2 linked regions of the Pseudobacteriovorax antillogorgiicola genome follow. Each later gene encodes a partner of the first gene's protein in a complex. Links are inferred from orthologs where the notes say so. Each region holds a gene or a part of one and is shown on either strand. Other genes may lie near its edges. The genes, in order: trxA and trxB.

The links.
Region 2: the proteins of trxA (region 1) and trxB are in contact, whole or in part, in a crystal structure (PDB 1F6M), measured with the Escherichia coli proteins. The link is inferred for Pseudobacteriovorax antillogorgiicola from one-to-one orthologs.

The regions. Positions count from the first base shown.
Region 1 is NZ_FWZT01000027.1:8,915-16,617, reverse strand. Bases 3,106-5,787 are described here. They hold trxA (thioredoxin), read left to right. Parts: upstream 3,106-4,124; coding sequence 4,125-4,451; downstream 4,452-5,787. Other genes in these bases: B9N89_RS26210 (CHASE domain-containing protein), read right to left, coding at 5,179-5,787; B9N89_RS26215 (hypothetical protein), read right to left, coding at 4,807-5,169; B9N89_RS32195 (hypothetical protein), read right to left, coding at 4,488-4,619; B9N89_RS26225 (ABC transporter permease), read left to right, coding at 3,136-4,044; B9N89_RS26230 (ABC transporter permease), read left to right, coding at 3,106-3,126. In the rest of the region: B9N89_RS26240 (ABC transporter ATP-binding protein), read left to right, coding at 1-412; B9N89_RS26235 (ABC transporter substrate-binding protein), read left to right, coding at 409-2,178; more of B9N89_RS26230, read left to right, coding at 2,194-3,105; more of B9N89_RS26210, read right to left, coding at 5,788-7,703. UniProt on the Escherichia coli protein: Participates in various redox reactions through the reversible oxidation of its active center dithiol to a disulfide and catalyzes dithiol-disulfide exchange reactions.
Region 2 is NZ_FWZT01000023.1:7,506-15,306, reverse strand. What follows is about bases 3,188-5,967. They hold trxB (thioredoxin-disulfide reductase), read left to right. Parts: upstream 3,188-4,001; coding sequence 4,002-4,934; downstream 4,935-5,967. Other genes in these bases: B9N89_RS24175 (Mrp/NBP35 family ATP-binding protein), read left to right, coding at 4,944-5,967; B9N89_RS24185 (alpha/beta hydrolase), read left to right, coding at 3,188-3,795. Also shown: B9N89_RS24205 (ABC-ATPase domain-containing protein), read right to left, coding at 1-976; B9N89_RS24200 (VOC family protein), read left to right, coding at 1,053-1,484; B9N89_RS24195 (phosphatidylglycerophosphatase A family protein), read left to right, coding at 1,481-1,987; B9N89_RS24190 (site-2 protease family protein), read right to left, coding at 2,000-2,653; more of B9N89_RS24185, read left to right, coding at 2,752-3,187; more of B9N89_RS24175, read left to right, coding at 5,968-6,062; B9N89_RS24170 (DUF971 domain-containing protein), read left to right, coding at 6,066-6,371; B9N89_RS24165 (hypothetical protein), read right to left, coding at 6,400-7,053; B9N89_RS24160 (hypothetical protein), read right to left, coding at 7,086-7,801.

The sequences.
Region 1 (7,703 bases):
CTTGATTGAGCTACAAAAAACTCTGAACCTGACTTATGTTTTCATCTCGCACGATCTAACCGTAGTGAAGTATATTTCCGACCGAGTCGCGGTGATGTATCTGGGGCGTATCGTCGAACTAGCTAGTTCCGACGATATCTATGACAATGCCATGCACCCCTATACGAAGGCTCTGTTATCATCAGTCCCTGTTCCTGATCCAGATCGCATTCAACACTCTGAGATCTTGGAAGGGGAGGTGCCAAGTCCTACAAACCCGCCTTCTGGTTGTCCTTTTCATACCAGATGTAAATACGTTACGGATCGATGTATCAACGAATTACCTAGACTCACAAAAGTAGCAGGTAACGACGACCATCAAGTGGCTTGTCATTTTGCTGAAAAAATTAAAGAGGAGGCAGACCAAGGATGAGGTTTTTAAGAGGACAATTAGCTCTCGCACTAGCAGCAGTCATTGGTGTAGCTGCTTGTACAAAGAAGGAAACAGCAACGACCAAATCGGAAGATGGTCGCAAGATTCTCTATCATCTTCGCACATCGGCAGAGCGATCACTTGATCCGATGCAGCAATTCGATCAAGCGTCTCATCAGATGGTGCAAAATCTCTATGACGCCTTACTTAAGTACTCGTACCTAAAAAGACCTTATCAGATGGAGCCTAACCTGCTCACCGAAATGCCGGTTAAGCAGAAGGATGGTGTCACGTACCTATTCAAGTTGCGGAATGATGTTTACTTTCACGATAACGAAGCTTTCCCAGGGGGCAAAGGCCGCCAAATGAAAGCCGACGATGTGATTTATTCCATCAAGCGCTTTGCAGACGCCAATGTTAATACCCTGAGCTACGTGCTGATCGAGGGTTATGTGGAAGGCATGGATGAGTTCCGCGAAGCGACTCGTAAAGCTGGAGATAAAACCGACTACAGCAAGCTCGATATTGCTGGAGTTAAAAAGGTCGATGACTTTACTGTTTCTGTGAAGTTTACCTTCGACAATCCACTCGCTCTCTATCCATTCGCATTTGGTGGCTTATCTATCGTTCCGAAAGAAGCGGTAGAAAAATATGGTCAGGACTTCCCCAAGAATCCAGTGGGAACAGGTCCCTTCTATATGAAAACCTACTCTCGTCGTGGCAAGCATGTGCTTGTGAAGCACCCTCGCTACCATGGTCGTTACCCCACAGAGGGAGATCCAGGGGACAAGGAAGCTGGCCTCTTGGCTGATGCTGGCAAGCAACTGCCTCTTATCGATGAGGTCCACCTGCCGCTTATCGAAGAAACCCAGCCTGCTATGCTCAAGTTCAAAAAAGGCCAGTTACATTGGATTGCTATGAACAAAGATGAGTTTAGCAACATGGCTTATAAAGATAAGGACGGCAAATTCCATCTCACAGGAGAGTGGGATAAAAAGTTCAAAATGTATACTGAACCCTATGTCTCTACCTTCTATATGAAGTTTAATATGGAAGATAAGCTTGTTGGTAGCAACAAGGCCCTTAGACAAGCGATTGCTCTTGCCATGAATCCTGAAGGGTTTATCGACCTGATGCATAATGGTCGCGGACTTACCGTCAATAGCATCGTGCCTGTCACAATCAACGGCAGCGAAAAAGTCACCGGAGCCACCTGGTATAAGCAAAACCTTGAGTTGGCGAAACAGAAGCTAAAAGAAGCTGGCTACCCTGAAGGTAAGGGTCTACCACCCATTACTGTTGAGTACCGCTCTACAAACAAGGACTCGCGACAGCAGTTCGAATACTTTAGAGCTGACTGGGCTAAGATTGGTATCAAGGTGAACGGTAATTTCCAAACCTTCTCGAACTTCCTGAAGCGTACTGAGTCTGGCAACTTCCAGATTGCCGATGCTGGCTGGGGCGCAGATTATCCTGATGCTGAAAACTTCTACCAGCTGCTTTATAGCAAGAATAAGGCGCCAGGACCGAACGATGGCAACTTCAATAACCCTAAGTACGATGCCCTTTACGAAAAGTCTCGCTTTATGCCTAATGGGCCAGAGCGTTTTGAGTTATTCAAACAAATGAATGACATTATCAAAGAGGAAGTTCCTGTACTTTTGGTTTTCAATCCTCTGTCATTCGGTTTGTATCAGCCAAATGTTGCGAATATGAAACGTAACATGATGGTTGAGTTTCCTTACAAGTATTTGAATCTAAAGTAAGAGGTTGTTCTCGCCATGCTGACTTATATTATCAGACGCCTACTCCAGATGATCCCGATCTTGCTGGGGGTTTCGGTTCTCGTATTCGTACTATTTACAACTGTGGGTGAAGATCCCGTGCGCGTTAAGCTTGGCAATCATGCCAGCGAAGAAGCGATTCAGCAGCTACGCGCTGAATGGAATCTAGATAAGCCTCTGTATGTACAGTACGGAATCTTCTTGAAGCAAATTGTGACGTTTGATTTTGGCAGATCATTCAGCACGGGTGACAAGCTCAGTAGCATGTTTGCCGACGGAGCAATGGTGTCTCTGTCGCTTACAGCGCCTCCGTATTTTATGGGGGTGCTGATTAACGTGTCGATTGCGATCTTGATCGCCTTCTATCGAGGGTCGTGGATTGATCGCTATTCGACATTCTTATTTGTGGGGGCTATGAGTATCTCCTACTTGGTGTATATCCTAGCCTTCCAGTATATTCTGGCATATCAATGGGATTTGTTTCCCATTAATGGCTACGAACCTGGTTTTGGAGCGGTCCCGTATCTCCTATTGCCGTGGTTGGTCATTATGGTTGTCAGTGCAGGCCCTGATATTCGGATGTATCGAACCTTTTTCTTGGACGAGACTAAGGCCGATTATGTCCGCACAGCCTTTGCAAAGGGCTGTACCCCCTATCGCATTCTCTTCAAGCATGTGATGAAAAACGCTATGATTCCTATTATCACCTATACTGTGATAGGTATTCCTTTCTTGCTTCTTGGAGCTTTCCTTATGGAGCGGTTCTTTTCCATTCCAGGAATTGGGGACATTATTATCACAGCTATTAATAACGGTGACTTCCCAGTGATCAAGGGCTTAACAGTGCTGATTGCTATTGGATACTCCCTATTCAATCTAGTCACAGATATTCTTTATGCCTATGTAGATCCTCGGGTACAACTTAACTAAGAGAGACGGATGAGCGAGACAGCTAGCATTTCAAGCAACCTTGAAGCCGCAGAAGAGGCAAGCCACCGAGTTGGTGAAAGCCTAGGGCAGCGGGCCATCAAGAAACTTATGAAGAAGAAGTTTGTAGTCCTGTGCTTTGCAGTGACTCTACTCTACTTGCTGATTGCAATTTTGGGTTATCTCAACTTGCTGCCTGACTTTCAGCAACGGGTTGGTGAATCCTATGAGGCTCCGTCTTTGTCATGGGCCAAGCTACTCGGCACTGATATTTTTGGTCGTTCGATCCTATATAAGGTACTTACAGGCACTAAAACTGCCATGACCATCGGCATTTCGGTGACTGCGATTTCAATTCCTCTAGGCCTGCTCTTCGGCGTGATCTCGGGATACTACGGCGGCAAGGTGGATGCATTTATCGTCTGGGCGTATTCAGTTCTAGCGTCGATTCCCTACATTCTTCTTGTGATTGGTATTTCCTATGTACTTGGTAAAGGGGTCTTCTCGATCTGTGTCGCCATGGGAGCCGTGGGTTGGGTTGGGCTTTGTCGATTGGTGCGTGGTGAAGTCATGAAACATAAGAGCCGTGAATATGTCCTAGCGATCAACTTACTTGGTGGTAAAGATGGACGAGTCATGTTTAAGCACATCATGCCGAATATCTTTCATCTTGCTATTATCACAGCATCTCTCAGCACACTCAATGCGATCAAGTCAGAGGTAATTCTGACTTTCTTGGGTGTTGGAGTTCAAGATGGCTCTAGTTGGGGCACCATGATCCAGGATGCAAGTGGTGAATTGGTCAATGGTATTTGGTGGCCTCTATTGAGCGTAACAGTGGCAATGTTTCTCATTATTTACGCCCTCAATGTGATAGGCGATGCGTTACGTGATGCTCTCGATCCAAAACTGGTAGACTAAAAGTCTGGCCTTGACATCAGGAAGATGAGCATTACTTTTATAAAGTGCAATGACGAACAAATCGATTAAAGGCAAATATTATGGGTACTTATACAAAAGCGGTTTCCGAAGCAGATTTTGAAGAGAAGGTATTGAAGGCCAATGAGCCTGTACTAGTAGATTTCTGGGCTCCTTGGTGTGGCCCCTGTGTTTCGATTGGTCCCGCTTTGGAAAAGCTTGCCGAAGAATACCAAGGCAAAGTGACCATTGCTAAACTAAACGTTGATGAGAATCCTGAAATCTCTGCCAAGTATGGTGTACGATCGATTCCTTACCTAGCTATGTTCAAGAACGGTGAAATCACTAGTTCTGTTGTTGGTGCACAACCACCGCAAAGCTTGCAGAAAATGATTGATGAATCACTCTAAAGTGATGGAGGCCCCATCGGCTGATGGGGCTGGAACTTAGTTTTTAAACACTGGTTTCTCTATATAAGCTTTCTGTTGTTTCTCTATCCTGCGATCATCCTCCTCGATATTCTTAATCAAGTTTTGAATCAAGATTGATTCTTCCAAAGAAAATTTTTTCTCTGTCACGTTCAACCTCCTTCCAAGACTTCTGTCGGAATATCTGAGGGCAGATTCCTTTTTTTACGAGTTTTTAGGTATTTAGCCGGCTTGGAAAGAATTTCGCAATTCTGCGAATGGGGTATTTCATGTCGGAAAACTTGATTATTGCGGTAGCTTAGGGAGTTAGTGAGGGAGCTAGGGCTCCCCATATGATCTAGCTCTTTTTCTTGCCTTTAACCTTGAGCTTGCCACTCTCGGTTTTCATAAAGTAGAAGCCGCCCTCAGATAGGCACTCTTTCTTCGGCTTACTCACCCAAGCTAGGTGGTGAGGTGCACCGCAAGCGTTGTTACCCTTACAAGCATAAGTTGCAGACTTCTTGTACTTACCTTTGAAAGTTTTTTGAGCTGCATCAATCTGCTCTTGATTTACGGAGCAGGATCCACTCCCTTTGCAAGAGTTCACTCCAAAGCACTCAACACTTTTCTTTTTTTTTGGAGGTGCTGCCTCAGCTGGCTCCAAACTTTGAACGCCCAATGCAAGGCCAGCTGTGGCCGCCATTAACAGAGACTTCTTCATGATGGTTCCTTATGAAATTTTTTGTAGTGGAAGATGATTCTTATTATACACAAGATTCATAGGAATCTTGATGCAGGTAGCACTTCCTTTACCAGGTGAACTTTCCAAGTAGACTTGGCAATGGAACTTTTCCAGGCTGGCTCTCACAGCATCAAGGCCAACGCCGCGGCCGCTAATGTCAGTGGCTTCCTGCTTGGTAGAAAATCCTGAATGGAACAATAACTCAAGAATTTCAGAATCGTTCAGATTTGCATCGGAGTCTACAAGGCCCTTTTCCTGAGCCAGGCTCAGAACTTTCTTGGTATTGATACCACGGCCATCGTCATGGAGCTTTAGCGTGATAGATGAGTCTGAGCTTTCATAAGAATGCCAAAGTTGGCCCATGCCACGCTTATTCGTCAATGCTCTTTCTTCAAAGGTTTCCAAGCCATGATCGAGGGCGTTTCGAATTGCATGAGTCATGCAATCTCTAAGTGGCGCTTCAAGAGATTGGTGTAAAAATAGGAATTGTGGCTCCTGGTTGAGGGTAACCGATTTGCTCAGCGCACCAGCAACATCGTCGACCATGGAGCCGAAGCTTGCATAAAGCTCATCGAAGCTGAAGAACTCCCCAGCCTGCATCGCTTCTAGAGCGTCTGCGACTGATTCAGGTTCACGACCAGAACGTAGCCATCGCAGGACAGAATTCAATGACTGGTTGGATTGATCTTGTGACGAGAAGATCTCACGATAGAGGTTAAGGTAAACAAGGAAAACCTTATGGAATTCTTCAAAGTCCTGGCAAAATCTTTCAACAGCCGGCTTGTCAATGGTCGTTTGGGGATCGTTCAACGCCTCATGATCACTTTCAATCTGGTGAATGTGCCCAGATATGACGTTAAGTTTTGCGAATCGTGCTCCACCCTTCATCGTATGAAGTTCTCTAAAGATCGGAATCCACTTGTTACGATCCTGATAGCTGGAATCGTCAGGTGAGATGGCTAATATTTCTAGGGATCTTTGCTCCGACTCAACCATAAATGAATCTAAAACTTGGCGAGGTGCGGATAGCATCTCTTGAATCGCTTCAGTTCTGGCCCCGGCGGCTTTTTGCTGCTGCTCCAAGTCTCGCTGTAGATTCAATAGATCAGTGACATCAGTCACAACCAATAACATGCGACGTATAGTGCCTTGGTCATCTAATAGTGGAGCATAGCGGATATTGAAAATCCTTTCTTGTTCGACTCCATCTACGACTTTCTTAAAGCTAATTTCAGACTTGAGATCGTATTGAGAGATTGTGAACTGGAAGCTGTCTGCACCGATGATGTTTTCCAAGGTGAAAAGGTGCTTGGAGTGGCCTTCATTCTCTTTTGTCATGTCTTTGAAAAGGGTTTCAAAGATCGACTTACCCCCAAGTTTATCAATGTTTAGAATCGACTCACTGGCTTTTGAGTAGCGATTGGCGATGGTGTGATCGTCTTGAATGACAAGGACCGCGCCGTCGAGATTATCAAGCATTTCTTCGATTTCAAGGTGAGCTGCTTTTAGGTCTTTGGTGCGTTCTTGAACCGTTTGCTCTAGGCCTTCATTAATAGCCTCGATCTTAAGCAAGCTATGTTTTAGACGCTGATTGGTAATCGTTAAATAGATGCCGAGAACTACAAAAAGGATGCTGCCTAGAACGACGAGGATGAGTAGAGAGTAGTTGAGGTTGCTGAAGTAGATGTCTTTTTCAAAGTGAAAGAGAACGCCATGATCGAAAATCGGAACTTCAACATCACTGACAGCCATATCAACTTGTCGAATTCCCTCTGGGGAACGATCTAGGGATCGGAAGATGTTTTGCTTCTCGGCTTGGCCCCACAGTGGCACATGTACGGTTGTGGTGAAGTTCTTGCGAAGATCATCGCTGCCAAGCAGTTGCGGGATCAATACTGTGATACCAAGAATTCCGCGAATCTGAGGTGGCGAGCTTGGTTTAAGTATGGGTAGATAAACATCCACCGCCGTGTCGCCATTTTCCATCAGGAACGGGTTGGAAACCTCTGCTTTTTGATTTTGGAGTACGTTTTCTACGATGGGGCGTTGGCTCTTGTCTGAGAGTAAATCCCAGCCAAAGTATACGGAGTCTCGGTGCATGGAATCGGAAAGGTAGGTGACTAAGTACTCATCACTTGTTTCAGCTGAAACGATTTCACTGCTGTCGTCAGAAGATGTAGCAACAAACCCTTGGTTGTCATCGTAGAGATCCGAAATTCGGATTTCATAGTCCCGACGCTCGCTCTGATCGACTTTAGCGTAGTAGGTAATCGAAAACACAAATGGGTAGTTGGAAACCACATCATCAGTCACCTGAGAAAAGTTTTTGGGATTGAGCTCAGGAAGTAGGGTGATGAATCGCTGTAAGCCCCTTGTCGTAGTGACAAGTCGTTCGGTAACTGTAGAGAGAGTTTCTTTGACGACAGCGGTATCGGAGACGAAGTCTTGTTTAGCGATATCGACAATGTAATTGTATGTAAATCGTGAAACCATTACCCCAACGATGGAAAGGA
Region 2 (7,801 bases), on another replicon or contig:
CATTGAGGGATGAAAATTGGCGGGTAGACTTTTTCTGGGGCAAATTGTTAATGAATGGCGATATCGCAACCGATTGTATGCTGCGACCGTCTTCTGACCTTACTTTAAATGCTGAAGGCTCAGTAACGACAAACTCCCGGCCATCCCCTGGAATATGAGCGTAGATACCTTTCTCTATGCCATGGAGTAGCGTGGACTTGCCGTGGTATCCACCGCCGACGATCAAGGTGACCCCTTGGGGTATTCCCATACCTTTGACGGAGCCACGATGAGGGCAACTTAAGGTGATCTCGAATGATGAAGGGGTTGCAAAGGGCACAAGGTCTTCTGATGCCAGGGGCCGATCGTCGATACCACTTGCTCGGGGCAGGCGTGAGTTGTTCGCCACGAAAGCTACAAGGTGATGCTCCGAAAGTTGCTTTCTTAAAGCAGCGTTATCTTCGTATGTATCGACGTGAAGCTTGAGTTCGCCTTCCTCTAGCTGGGGAAAGCAGATCTTTTCCACAAGCTGGGGCAGGATATTGATGAGCAAGTATGCAGCTTCTCGTCCTAGTATCTTTCGTCCGTCGGCAGGCAGACCCAGAGTGAAGCGGATCTCCAGGCCATGATCCTGGTGAACGAAACAGGAGGAGCGATCTAGGATCTGCTGCCCAGGAGTATCAATACCAATAAATCCCCCTTTGCCGGTGCCTATAGGCTTCGATGATTTTCTGGCGGCCTGGCTAAATTTTCTAGTGATGTAGTCGCGGAGGGCGATGGTGCGTGTCTGGTTATTGGCATAGCTTTGGGGAATCTGGTGGGTGCTAGGATCAAGAAAAATTCGCATCTTACTAGGAGCAGCAAAGGGGTCCCCTTGCACATGATCAACTATCAAGCGAAAGTTTGGGAACAGGGTCTCCCCCTTGATCTCCTTATAGAGTCGATAGTTTTTGTGATGAAGCCCGATCAGCATCTGCTCTAGTTTCTTGTGATCCATGAAAACCCCTTCGCAAAAAATTTTTCACGTCCCTATAATAGCGCGAGTCGGGGAAATAATGACATTGGATTGGCACATGAAGATACTTGGCATAAGCCATATTGGTATTGCAGCGAAAGATCCAGGGCGAGCAGCTTGGTTCTTTAAAGAGGTTTTGGATCTGCCTTGGCATGGAGATGAATTGGTCAAGGAACAGAAAACCAATACGATGATGTTCGGTTCGGCTAATGGAGCCGCTACTAGCGACAGTCGCCTTGAGATTTTGGAGAACGAGGAGGGCCAAGACGGGCCGATCAAGAAATACCTCGAAATCCGAGGGGGAGGTATCCATCACCTAGCCTTGCAAGTCGACGATATTGAGCTTGCGATTGCAAAAATGAAGGAGCACCAGATCCAGATGATCGATGAAGTTCCACGAGGCGGTGCCCATAAAACCCGCATTGCCTTCGTTCATCCAAGGGCAACGGGGGGCATCTTGCTGGAGCTGGTACAGGAGACTCATGGATGAGCAAAAAGCCCATGAATACCTTTACGTTTTTGGCAACGTGTTACCCCTTAGGTCAGATGCCAAAAGCACCAGGAACGTGGGGATCTCTGCCGGGTTTGGCTTTGGGCAGTGGCATTTACTATCTGGCTCGCCATAGCATAGGAAATATTCCATTTTGGTTTGTGGTTACCAGCCTGCTGTTTGTTTTTTCGATTTTTTCCTACTGGGTCATTAAAAAAACAGAAACCCTCTGGGATGCTCATGACGACAAGAGCATAGTTATTGATGAGGTGGCAGGTCAGGCGATTCCGATCGCATTCTTCGCACCATCGTGGGAACTATGGCTGGTGGGATTTGCTCTGTTTCGACTCTTCGATATCACGAAGCCCTTGTTTATCGGCTGGGTTGATCGTGGAGTTTATGGTCCTTTCGGTACCTTACTAGATGACTTGCTAGCAGGGATTGTTGTGCTAGGTATTTTGATTCTCGATTTTCTTACGGTGAATTGGATTGTAGGGGCTTAGAGCCCCCTGGTATTAGGCGAATAATGGATTTAAGAGCATGTATGAAATGCCAATCCAGAACTGAGCGCCAACTGCGAGAATGCGGAATGCGCCTACTAACATCAGGCCGATAATGATAAAAAAGCCGTAGGGAATCACAATGGATTCGTATTTCTGCCTCATATCATACGGCAAGAGTGTCGAAAGCAAGACTCCTCCGGCCAGTGGGTAGATTGGTAGGAGATGAAATAGTGCCAAAAACGCCGAAAGAAAGACCATATTTTCAAAGAGCCGGCTAAAGGCGATCAATGGGCTTCCTTCGGCAACATTGCCAATTGCTAACTGTCCGCCAAGGGCGAGGGTTGACAAGAGCAGCATGGCGATCGGTCCTGATGCAGCGATTTTTACTGGACTCCATTTAGGGTCTACTAGGTTGCGGGTGTTCACAGGGATTGGTTTAGCCCAGCCAAAAATGAAGCCACCAAGCATTGAGCCAATAAGAGGGAATAGAATGGTCCCAACTGGGTCTAGATGAGGGATTGGGTTCAGGGTGAGGCGCCCTTCTCGTTCCGCAGTATCGTCACCCTGTTTTTTTGCCATGTACGCCTGAGCCACTTCACTCACGATCAGTGCTATGATCAGGGCAAGCATCTGGTTGAGAACCCGGGTGGCGAATGAAAAATCCATGAAAAAGTCCTTCTTGTTCTAAAATCGATAACCAGTCTAATATAGCTGCTTCAAAGCATTGTCACAACGCTGCTTGCAGGAGCGATAGGAGTCATCTGATGAAAACGATCATACCAGCCCCGGAGAACCAGCCGTGGATCGAGAAGCTTCATATAGAAAGCTCTCTTTTGAAGCACAATCGCGCCGGTGAAGACCACATCAGGCCCCTGACCATCTATATGCCTCAGGCGGCTCATGACAAAAGCCGGCGCTTTCCAGTTCTCTATTGCTTAGCTCCCTGGACCAACGCGGGGCGAAGCCAGTTTGATTGGCAACCCTTCAAAGAGTCACTTTTTGATCGACTCACCCGATTGATTGACCAAGGGCAAATTCCCCCGTGCATCGTTGTGAGTCCCGATCTTTATACGAGCTTTGGAGGGAGTCAATACATCAATTCGGACTTTTTAGGACCACATGGTGACCACCTTGTTCACGAGCTGATTCCCTTCGTGGAAGAAAACTTCCCCGTGCAGCCTGGTGCTGCTTATCGTGGTGTGTTCGGCAGATCGTCAGGAGGGTTTGGAGCTTTGCGTTTAGCCATGGCCTATCCTGGAACCTTTGCATCGGTGGCTTGCCATAGTGGAGATATGGGCTTTGACGCTGTATATCGCCGTGATCTGATTGATCTATGCAATGGCCTCAAGCGCTACAACGGTGATATTCAGGCTTACATTGACGAATGCCGCCAGGCGGTGAAGGTGTCTGGTCGAGATGTGCATCTTCTGATGCTGCTCGGAATGTCTGCCACCTACAGCCCAGATCTTCACAATCCCGACGGCTTCCAAATTCCAATCGATCTTCGAACTGGGGTTGTGGATGAGCAGGTCTGGCAGCAATGGCTCGGGCATGATCCTGTTCATCTGATCGAAAAGAGCGATCATCAGGATGCTTTACGGCAACTAGCCTGCCTTTATATTGAATGTGGCAATAGAGACCAGTACAATTTGCACTACGGGGCTCGGCAGTTTACAGACAAACTTTCACAAAACGGCATCAGCCATCATTACTTTGAGTTTGATGACAACCATTCCGGAACGTCCTACCGCTACGATGTAAGTCTGCCGTTGATGCTGAGCGCGATGGAGCAAGGCAAACCCTTGTGATATGGGCCTTCTGCTGCCTGCGTCCGCAGCTCCGATCATGACATCTCGAAGCTTTGCTGGTAAGGTGGCTGGTCGGAGGCAAGAACAATCATCAAACTTGGAACGCCTCCCAATAAATTACAAAAATTCTTATAGTTTACCCTATAAAATACCCCATGCTCAGCCCTGTTCAAAAGGGTGGGTCAGAGAGCCATAAGGAGTTAGAAATGAGTCAAGAGATACATGATGTTGTCATCGTTGGGACAGGGCCTGCTGGATTGACAGCGGCGATTTATGCAGCACGGGCTAATCTAAAGCCTGTTATCTATGCCGGAATTCAACACGGCGGCCAGTTGACCATCACCACTGATGTGGAGAATTTCCCAGGTTTCGAAAATGGAATCATGGGCCCCAAGCTCATGCAAGATATGACAGCTCAAGCAGAGCGTTTTGGCACTAAAATCATCTACGACTCCATCACTAGAGTGGAGCTTGACGGACCAGTGAAGAAGCTCTGGGCTGGTGATGATGAGATTCATGCAAAGTCGGTTATTATCTGTACGGGAGCCACAGCGCGAACTCTTGGTCTCGAAGGTGAAGCGCAACTCATGGGTCGCGGTCTTTCTACCTGTGCTACCTGTGATGGCTTTTTCTATCGGAATAAGAAAGTAGCTGTTGTTGGTGGTGGTGACTCCGCAATGGAAGAAGCGACCTACCTGGCGAAGCTTTGCTCTGAAGTGATTTTGATTCATCGACGTGATGTGTTCCGAGCATCGCCGATCATGTTAAAGAAGGCTCAAAACGATCCTAAGATCACTTTCAAAGTGCCTTATGAAACCCTGGAAACTCTATCCGATGATAGTGGCCTTACCGGCGTTCGTATCAAGCATGCGGAAACTGGCGAAACCGAAGACATCGAGCTTGATGGGCTTTTCTATGCGATCGGCCACAATCCAAACTCGGAGCTTTTCAGTGATTACGTGGATGTTGATGATCACGGCTACATTGTGGTGAAGGATTTTACGAAAACTAAGACTCCCGGAGTTTTTGCAGCTGGTGACATCGCTGATCCGAACTTCAAGCAGGCGATCACCGCCGCTGGAATGGGCTGCCAGGCTGCAATCCAAGCCCAGCACTATGTGGAAGCGCTTGATGCGTAAGGAGATTTGATGGGTATATTCGATCGTTTTAAAGGCGGTATTTCGGAAGATGCGGTGCGCGAGGCCTTGAAGGCCGTGCAAGATCCTGACTTACATCGCGATATCGTCAGTCTCGGCTTTGTCAAAAAGGTCGATATCAAAGGCAAAAAGGTTCATGTGGTTGTGGAGTTGACCACTCCCGCCTGTCCGGTCAAAGAGCAGCTTCAGGCCCAGTGTCGCGAAGTTGTGGAAGCTCTTGAGGGAGTCGACGAAGCTCATATTGAGATGACTGCACAAACACCAAAGCGCCGTGACACCATTCCCGATTTAGTGAAAGAGGCTCTCGGTGGTGTTAAAAGCATTATCGCTGTTGCTAGTGGTAAAGGTGGTGTCGGCAAGTCCACCAGTACCGTGAACTTAGCTTATGGTTTGGCCCAGGCTGGCTCCAAAGTTGGCATTCTCGATGCTGATATCTATGGACCATCCATGATGCAAATGACGAAGGTGGGCAAGCCCGAAGAAACGCGAGGCCAGTTGATTGTACCGCCTCAGTTCGGAGGCGTGAAGATCATTTCGGTAGGGATGTTTACCGAAGCGAAGCAGGCTCAAATGTTACGCGGTCCCATGGTAGCTCAAATCATTCGTCAGTTTCTCACGCAGATTGATTGGGGAGAGCTGGACTACTTGTTGATAGATTATCCCCCTGGAACTGGCGATATCCAGCTGACCCTTTCCCAAATAGCTCCGATTACGGGAGCGGTGGTAGTAACAACTCCTCAAGAAGTTGCTTTAATCGACGTCCGAAAAGCGATTTCCATGTTCGACACTCTCAAGGTGCCTGTTTTGGGAGTTGTGGAAACCATGAGTTACTTTATCTGTGATGGCTGTGAAAAAAAGCACTACATCTTTAGAGAAGGTGGTGGTCGACGCGTAGCTAAGGAACATGGCCTGCCCATGATAGGTGAAATCCCTATTGAACCTAAGGTTGCTGCGGATTCTGATGATGGTAAGCCCCTTGTGATTTCGTCACCAGACTCTATCGCTGCCAAAGCCTATTTAGATGCGGCGGGTCAGGTCGCAGCTCAGCAGTCGATCGTGTCTTCCCAATCTGAAGGTGCGTTAAGTCACTTCAAGCTGGAGTGGGAGTAGCCGATGCAAAACTATATACAAGTGAAAAAAATCTGGCAGGAAAACGATCGGCAGCTCGGCATCATTTGGACAGATGATCGGAAGGACATCTTTGATGTCGTGGTTTTAAGGCGTAAGTGCCCGTGTGCACTATGTATCGATGAATGGACTCATGAGCCCAAGTTGAAACCGGAAGATGTTCCAGAGACTCTGAGGCCTCTCATGATCCAATCTGTGGGTCGCTACGCGTTGAATATCCAATTCGACGATGGCCACACAACAGGAATCTACACCTTTACTTACCTTCGCGAATTGGCGGATGGAGCCTAGAGCGCTATTGTCGTTTGGGATTCAGACTTTATTTTTTCGTGAAAAACGTTTCATGGTGGGAGCTAACAAGAAACTTATCCTTTTCTGGCCGTAGCCAGTGAATGGAATAGGCGACTTGGGCTCCCGCAGTATTGCTCTCGCCAAAGGCTTGGCAGGATGCTGCTTGGAGTGTGAGCAGATCTTTAAACACCAGACTTATCTCTACCAAACCATATTCCGCGCGCCCCAGGACGCTTTGCCCCGTAAGTTGACTTGGGTCTAGCTCAAGGCAGAAATAGCTATGATTCTGAGATGCATTTCCAACTTGAGAATTGCCTATGAATTTTGGTCTTGAGCAACGGGTTTGAATAGCTTTGAGCCCACTGTGGGAGGCTAGGGTCTTTTCTAGTCGTTTGTTGCCTTCTGCATCCTTGCCCGTCTTCAAAACGCTTGTTTGATGGCGCAAGTTTATCTGAGAGTTTTGAACCTCTATTGCAAGGGATAGATCGGAATTCGCGATGCAGCGACTGCCGTCTAGGGATTGCAGTAGGGTGCGAATTTCAGTGTTCAAAGCACTATCTAGATTTTTGTAGCTTTGGCTCTGGCTAATACTGTCTTTGGCTTTGTTCTGCTGCACCTGAGATCGGGTCAACATTACGATGATGACGCCAAGTAGCGCCATGGCTACCATCAAGGCAGTCATAGAGAAACCATCAGACCTTGAAAGACTCGGGATCATCGAGAGAACCTTTGCTCAGCCACACAAGAATTGGACTGCTTCGGTATGAAAAAGGTGATTTGCTTTTGAAGGACCATAGGTTTCATCGAACCGATGCTTTGAGTTAAAAACTTGGCCTTATGGAACGGGCGCCTATAGTCTCCGCTGGGATCGAGCTTGCGAAAGGCCTTTTCCATTCTGCGAAAGTGGCTTTCAAGCCTATTGCCCATGTCAAATATAGAAAGTTGACCGTCGAAGGCAGTGAGAAATTGAAAAAAGAAGACCTTGCCAGAACGAGGATAGGCTTTCTTCGCAAGGATTGCTTTCTTTTGCAAGGCATCGATTTTGTTAACATTAACGATTTTCTGTTTCAAGCACGGCTGTTTATCATCTCGCTTGCTGCATATAAAAACACCCATGTATTGAGCCTCATTCTTGATCGCTGGGATCGTGATCGATCGGTTGAATCCTGTGCCTAGAGTTTTGCTAAGATCCAATGGTTCCTGATAAAGGATACTGTTGTCGGCTAAACTTTCAACAGTTAGAAAAAGCTTTTGGCCACGAACCAGCTTGAGGTCATTGCTTATGATATCGAAGTCACCAGTCCGGCACTGATTATTCATCGACTGCAAACGCACATCGAAGTGCCACTTGCCAGATTTTGTTTTTGCCACTGGGCTTAAGCCGATGGCATGCTGAAGCCGAAGCTTTTTACCAGCGAGCGAAGATTTCT